2 regions of the Amycolatopsis sp. cmx-4-83 genome follow, and region 1 is predicted to be linked to the other one. Evidence: predicted binding sites of a transcription regulator. Region 1 holds the regulator's gene; the other holds the start of a gene.

Region 1 (3,405 bases):
GAAGGCGTCGGCGTCACGCTCGGCTCGCGCCGGGTGCTGCACGACGTCAGCGTCACCGTTTCCGCCCGGTCGCGGCTGGCCGTCGTCGGCGAGAACGGGCGTGGCAAAACCACGTTGCTGCACGTCCTCGCCGGCCTTCGCGCGCCCGATCACGGGGTCGTGCACCGGACCGGCACCGTCGGAGTCGCGCGGCAGGCGTTGCCGTTCCGGTCCGGCGAGACCGTCGGGACGCTGACCACCGCGGCGTTGCGGGACGTCCACGCCGCCCTGCGCGCCCTCGATACCGCCACCGAAGATCTCGCGAAGTCGGCCGAAGGCGCCGAAGATCGCTACGCCGTCGCGCTCGACGCGGCCACGCGCCTCGACGCGTGGGACGCCGAGCGCCGCGTCGACGTCGCGCTCGAAGCGCTCGACGCCTGTGCCGACCGCGGCCGGGCGCTGAGCACGCTTTCGGTGGGGCAGCGCTACCGCGTGCGGCTGGCCTGCCTGCTCGGCGCGCGGTACGACTTCCTGCTGCTCGACGAGCCCGGCAACCACCTCGACGCCGCCGGCCTCGCGTTCCTCACCGCCCGCCTGCGCGGGCACGACGGCGGGGTCGCGCTGGTCAGCCACGACCGGGCGCTGCTGGCCGACGTCGCGACCGAGTTCCTCGACCTCGACCCCAGCCAGGACGGCCGTCCGCGCCGGTACGCCGGGGGTTACGACGCCTGGCAGGACGGGCGCCGCCGCGACCGGGAGCGGTGGGTGCAGGACCACGAGGAGCAGCAGGACGCCCATCGGCAGCTCACCGCCGCGGTGGCGCAGGCCCGCGACCGGCTCAGCACCGGCTGGCGCCCGGACAAGGGCACCGGACGGCACCAGCGGCAGACCCGCGCGCCCGGCGTCGTCCAGGCCCTCAACCGGGAACGGGCCGCGCTCGAAGCGCACCGCGTCACCGTGCCCGAACCACCGTTGTCGTTGTGGTGGCCGGATCTCGGCTCCGGCGCTCAGGCGCTCGTCCGCCTGGACGACGTCGGCGTCGCCGGACGGCTCACCGGCCCGGTGACGCTGTCACTCGACCGCGGCGACCGGCTGCTGGTCACCGGCGAGAACGGTGCGGGCAAGTCGACGCTGCTGTCCGCGCTCGCCGGAAAGCTCACGCCGACAACGGGTTCGGTCCGGCACCTGGCCCGCGCGAAAGTGGCCCTGATCGGCCAGGAAGTCCCGGCGTGGCCTGAAGAGCTCACCGCTCGCGCGCTGTTCGAGCGAGCGGGCGTCCCGTTTTCGGCGATGGGACTGCTCGACGCCGAAGCGCTGCGCACCCCGGTCGGGCGGATGTCGCAGGGTCAGCAACGCCGGCTCGACCTCGCCCTGCGGCTGGCCGGACGGCCGGACGTGCTCGTCTTCGACGAGCCGACCAACCACCTGTCGGCGGTGCTCGTCGAGGAGCTGACCGAGGCCTTGCTGAAGACCCCGGCCGCGGTGATCGTCGCGACGCACGACCGCCGGATGCTGGCCGACCTCGCGGCCTGGCCGCGGCTGGAGCTCTGACGCACGAAGGCCTCCCCGGTCACCCGGGGAGGCCTTCGCGGTTCACGTGCTCAGCGGCGCTTGGGACGCCAGACCACCATGGCGGTCTGCTGGTTGAGCGGCACGAGGTCCCGGCGGTAGGACGCGTGCGCGGCCGCCGCGGCCTGTTCGCCGGCCACGTACGCCGCGGCCAGTTCCTCGGTCAGCTCGGTGATCCGGGCCCGCAGCGCGTCGACCTGGTTCTCCAGCTCGATGATGCGCTTGATGCCGGCCAGGTTGACGCCGTCCTCCTGCGACAGGCGCTGGACCTCGCGCAGCAGCGCGATGTCCCGCATCGAGTAGCGCCGCCCGCCACCGGAGGTGCGGCCCGGTGACACCAGGCCCTGCCGGTCGTAGGTGCGCAGCGTCTGCGCGTGCATCCCGGCGAGCTGGGCCGCCACCGAGATGACGAACACCGGGGTCTCTTCGTCGCCTTCCTGCGGGATCCCGCCGAACATCCCACTCACCTGCCTTCGAGCAGCTCAGTGATCTCGGGCCGGGGGTCGTGCCCGGCCATCGACTCGGCGTACGCCTGCAGTGCTTCGCGCGCCTTGTCGTCCAGTTTGGCGGGAATCGCCGCCTGGAGGGTGACGAGCAGGTCACCTTGCGCACCGTCGCGCTTGGCGATGCCCTTACCGCGCACGCGCAGCACCCGGCCGCTCGCGGTGCCCGGCGGCACCTTGAGCGAGACCTTGCCCTCGAGCGTCGGCACCGTGATCGTGGTGCCGAGCGCCAGTTCGGTGAAGTCGACCGGCACGGTGACCGTCAGGTCGAGCGCCTTGCGCCCGAACAGCTTGTGCGGAGCCACGTGCACCCGGACGTACAGGTCGCCCGCCTGCGCGCCGCCCCGGCCCGGCTCGCCCTGACCGGCCAGCCGGATCCGTTGGTCGTCGTCGACGCCCGGCGGGATCCGGACCGTCAGCGTGCGGGTCCGCGTGCTGACGCCTTCGCCGCCGCACTCGGGGCACGGGTCGTCGATGATCGTCCCGCGGCCGCGGCAGTCGCGGCACGGCTCCGAGAACGCGAAGGCACCCTGGCTGCGGCTGACCAGCCCCGAACCGGAACAGGTCGGGCAGGTCCGCGGCGACGTGCCCGGCTTCGCACCGTTGCCGCTGCACGTCGAACAGGTCGCCGGGCTCGACAGCCGCAGCGGCAGGGTCGCGCCCTTGACCGCCTCGGTGAAGTCGATCCGGACGTCCGTCTCGACGTCGGCACCGCGCTGCGGCCGGTTCGCCGTCGCGCCCGCCGGCCCGCGGCCGCGGCCGAACAGCCCGCCGAGGATGTCCCCGAGCCCGCCGAAGCCACCCTGCTGGTTGGCGCCGGCCTGGCCGAAGATGTCCCCGACGTCGAAGCTGCCGGTGCCGCCGCCACCGCCGGGGAAGTTGAACCCGCCCCCGCTGCCGAACAGCCGTCGCGCTTCGTCGTACTCCTTGCGCTTGCTCGCGTCGGAGAGCACGCCATACGCCTCGGAGACCGCCTTGAACTTCTGCTCCGCGTCGGCGTTGCCGGCGTTCGCGTCCGGGTGGTTCTCCTTGGCCAGCTTCCGGTAGGCCTTCTTGATCTCGTCCGAGGTGGCGTCGGAAGAGACGCCCAGTTCACGGTAGAAGTCCTTACCGATCCATTCCCGTGCACTCATCGGGCGTCTCCTCCTCCCACTTGAACCGGATACGTCTTACTGCTGCTGTTCATCGACTCCGCCGCCGAGTGGCAGCTCGCCACCGACGGGCGGGTCCACCGGGGCCGCGCCGGGCTCGTGGTCGGTCACGCCGACCAGCGCCGCCCGCAGTACGCGGTCCCCGAAGCGGTAACCGCGGCGCATGACCACGGTGACCGTCGGGCCCGCCACCTCCGGCGAGG
Region 2 (3,405 bases), on a different contig from region 1:
CCGCAGCGCCTTCGCGATGGTCCGGTTCGCGTTGCGCACGCCCGCCTCGCGGGTGTACTCGGTGGCGATCCGGCTGAACGCGGCGTCGGTCAGCACCACGTCGGCGGTGCCCAGGCCGGCGCGCTCCAGCTCGCGGGGGAGCAGGTGGTCGCGGGCGATGGTGACCTTCTCGTGCTCGGTGTAGCCGTCCAGCGTGACGAGCTCCATGCGGTCCAGCAGCGGGCCGGGGATGGTCTCGAGCGCGTTGGCCGTCGCCAGGAACACGACGTCGGACAGGTCCAGCTCGACCTCGAGGTAGTGGTCGCGGAACGTGTGGTTCTGCTCCGGGTCCAGCACTTCGAGCAGCGCCGCGGTCGGGTCGCCGCGGTAGTCGGCGCCCACCTTGTCGATCTCGTCGAGCAGCACGACCGGGTTCATCGAGCCGGCTTCCTTGATGGCGCGGACGATCCGGCCGGGCAGCGCGCCGACGTACGTGCGGCGGTGCCCGCGGATCTCCGCCTCGTCGCGGATGCCGCCGAGCGCGACGCGGACGAACTTGCGGCCCATGGCCTTCGCGACGGACTCACCCAGCGACGTCTTGCCGACCCCGGGAGGGCCCGCGAGGGCGAGCACCGCGCCGGAACGCCGTCCGCCGACCGGGGCGAGCCCCGATTCCGCGCGGCGCTTGCGCACGGCCAGGTACTCGATGATGCGTTCCTTGACGTCGTCGAGACCGGCGTGGTCGGCGTCGAGCACCGCCCGCGCGGCCGCGATGTCGTAGACGTCCTCGGTGCGCTCGTTCCAGGGCAGCTCCAGGACGGTGTCCAGCCAGGTGCGGATCCAGCCGCCTTCGGGGGACTGCTCGGACGTGCGGTCCAGCTTGTCCACTTCGGCCAGCGCGGCCTTCTTGACGGCGTCGGGCAGTTCGGCGGCCTCGACGCGGGCGCGGTAGTCGTCGTCCTGCGCGGTGCCGTCGAGCTCGCCGAGCTCCTTGCGGATGGCCTCGAGCTGGCGGCGCAGCAGGAACTCCTTCTGCTGCTTCTCCATGCCCTCGGCGACGTCCTTGCGGATGGTGTCGGTGACCTCGAGCTCGGCCAGGTGCTCCTTGCTCCACTCGAGCGCCTTCTCCAGGCGCGCGCTGACGTCGAGCGTGGTCAGCAGCTCGAGCTTCTGGTCGGTGTCGAGGTACGGCGCGTTGCCGGACAGGTCGGCGATCGCGGAGCCGTCTTCGACCTGCTGGACGGCGTCGATCAGCTGCCAGCCGCCGCGCTGCTGGAGGATCGAGATGACGACGGCCTTGTACTCGGCCGCGAGCGGCGCGGTCCGGTCGTTCGTGGTTTCGGGGGCGTCCTCGGCGTGCACCCAGCGGGCGGCGCCGGGGCCGTCGGCGATCCGGCCGACGAGCGCGCGGGACGTGCCGCGCAGCAGCACGGCGGCCTTGCCACCGGGCACGCGGCCGATGCGCTCGACCGTGGCGACGGTGCCGAACTCGGCGTACTCGCCGTGGACGCGCGGGACGATGAGGACCTCGGCCTTGGTGGCGCCGGTCGACCGGATGCCGGGGAAGGAAGCCTGGCTCGGGGTGTTCGCCTGGGCGGACTCCACCGCGGCCCGCGTCTCGGTGTCGGTGAGGTCGAGCGGGACGACCATGCCCGGCAGCACGACGTCGTCATCGAGCGGGAGCACGGGCAGGAGGCGGGTGTCGGACATGTGCACTCCTCGGTTAGTTGAGTCTGCCTAGCTCAACTCTCCGATGGGTGTGTTTGTTTCCGATGGTGCGTTCGCCCACAGCGATCAGGGAAAGTGCAGGTCAGGGGGTTGGTCGGGCCGCGATGCCGCACCAAGCGAGCGGGCGGGCCTCGGTGCTGCGGGGTCGGGCCGCCAACCCGGCAACGCCCTGATCTCCGGCGACGGCAGCGGCTGGTCGCCGAATTCAGGGCAAGAGCTCGACCGCCGGACGCGGCCACGCCGGCTCGGCCCGGTCGATCAGCGAGTACCGCGGCGGGACGATCGGCGCGGCTGCAGGTCAGGGGGTTGGTCGGGCCGCGATGCCGCACCAAGCGAACGGACGCGCTTCCGCCTCCAGCGCGTTCAGCTTCCGGTCCGGCCGCCAGTCCGGCAGGTGCACGATGCCCGGCTCGAGCAGCGGCCAGTCGCCGAACAGCGGCTCGATCTCGTCGCGGTCGCGCAGCCACACCGGGTTGCTCGTCTTGCGGTACTGCTCGACGAACCAGCGCAGCCCGTCGAGGTGCGGGCCTGTGCCGTCGCCCTCGCTCATCTGGGAAATCGCCAGCCAGCTGCCCGGTGCGAGCTTGTCGCGGTACGCCGCCAGGATGCCTTCGGGGTCGTCGTCCGGGCCGACGAAGTGCAGCACCGCCATCATCATCAGGCAGACCGGCTGCGAAAAGTCGATGAGCCGCTTCGTCTCCTCGGCGCGCAGGACGGCCTTCGCGTCCCGCATGTCCGCCTGGACGATGCCGGCCCAGTCGGTCGCGGCCTCCTCTTCGAGGATCAGCGTCGCGTGCGCGACCGCGACCGGCTCGTAGTCGACGTACACCACCTTCGCGTCGTGCTCGTCGGGCAGCTCGGCCTCGACGACCTCGTGCACGTTGCCCGCCGTCGGGACGCCGGAGCCGAGGTCGATGAACTGGCGGATCCCCGCGCGCAGGGCCGCCCGGACCGCGCGGTTCATGAACTCGCGGTTCTGCTTCGAGCCGGGGCGCACCAGCGGCCACTGCTGCTCCATGCGCCTGCCGAACTCGCGGTCCACGGCCCAGTTCTGGGTGCCGCCCAGGTACCAGTCGTAGATCCGGGCCGCGGACGGCTTCTCGGTGTCGACGCCCTCGGGCGCTCTCGGCGCCGAATCCCGCTGGTCGCTCACTCCCGGCTCCCCTCGCTCCTCGCGGGACCAGCCTATAAGGACCGGCCGGCCGGGGTAAGCCGCCGGTCGTTCAGCGAACGGCCGGCCGGCGCTGCCAGTACGTCCACAGCGGTCGGTAGCCCTGCGCGTACCAAAACGGCGTCGACAGCGGGTTCGCCGCCGCGTGGTGCAGGAGGACGACGTCGGCGCCTTCTTCGTCCAGGACGTGGTGGGCGTGCGTGGCCAGCGCGGTACCGACACCGGACGACCGCGCCGTCTCCGCGACGGCCAGCGAAGAGAGGTAGCCGACGCGGGACGCTTTGACGCGGTCGCTGATCCAGCCGGTCTCGCCGGGGTGCTGGACGTTGACCATGCCGAGCGGACGGCCGTACAGCTCGGCGATCCACAGCGGCGGCTCCGGCCGGGCCAGCTGCTCGGCCAGGTCCTTGGCCATGATGTCCTCGATGCCCTTGCGGAAGTTGACTGTGCCGTACTGCGCGTCGAAGGTGTGCAGCTCCAGGCCCAGCTCGACGGCGGTTTCGAGGTCGCCGGGCTCGGCGCGGCGG

The links. The regulator HspR, encoded in region 1, represses chaperone genes until heat shock. The targets are predictions, from matches to a motif close to ANNTTGAGTNNNNNNNACTCAANNT.
Region 2: lon (endopeptidase La) is a predicted target of HspR. The motif match lies at 1,704-1,728, and genes of this name have one in related genera.

The regions. Positions count from the first base shown of each region.
Region 1 covers NZ_JAEBEF010000012.1:372,789-376,193, reverse strand. The annotation lists gene ACLJQM_RS36020 (ABC-F family ATP-binding cassette domain-containing protein) at 1-1,530, shown strand, start outside; gene ACLJQM_RS36015 (heat shock protein transcriptional repressor HspR) at 1,581-2,006, opposite strand; gene dnaJ (molecular chaperone DnaJ) at 2,012-3,184, opposite strand; gene grpE (nucleotide exchange factor GrpE) at 3,221-3,405, opposite strand, start outside.
Region 2 covers NZ_JAEBEF010000001.1:429,165-432,569, forward strand. The annotation lists gene lon (endopeptidase La) at 1-1,689, opposite strand, end outside; gene ACLJQM_RS02220 (SAM-dependent methyltransferase) at 2,006-2,860, opposite strand; gene ACLJQM_RS02225 (GNAT family N-acetyltransferase) at 2,931-3,405, opposite strand, start outside.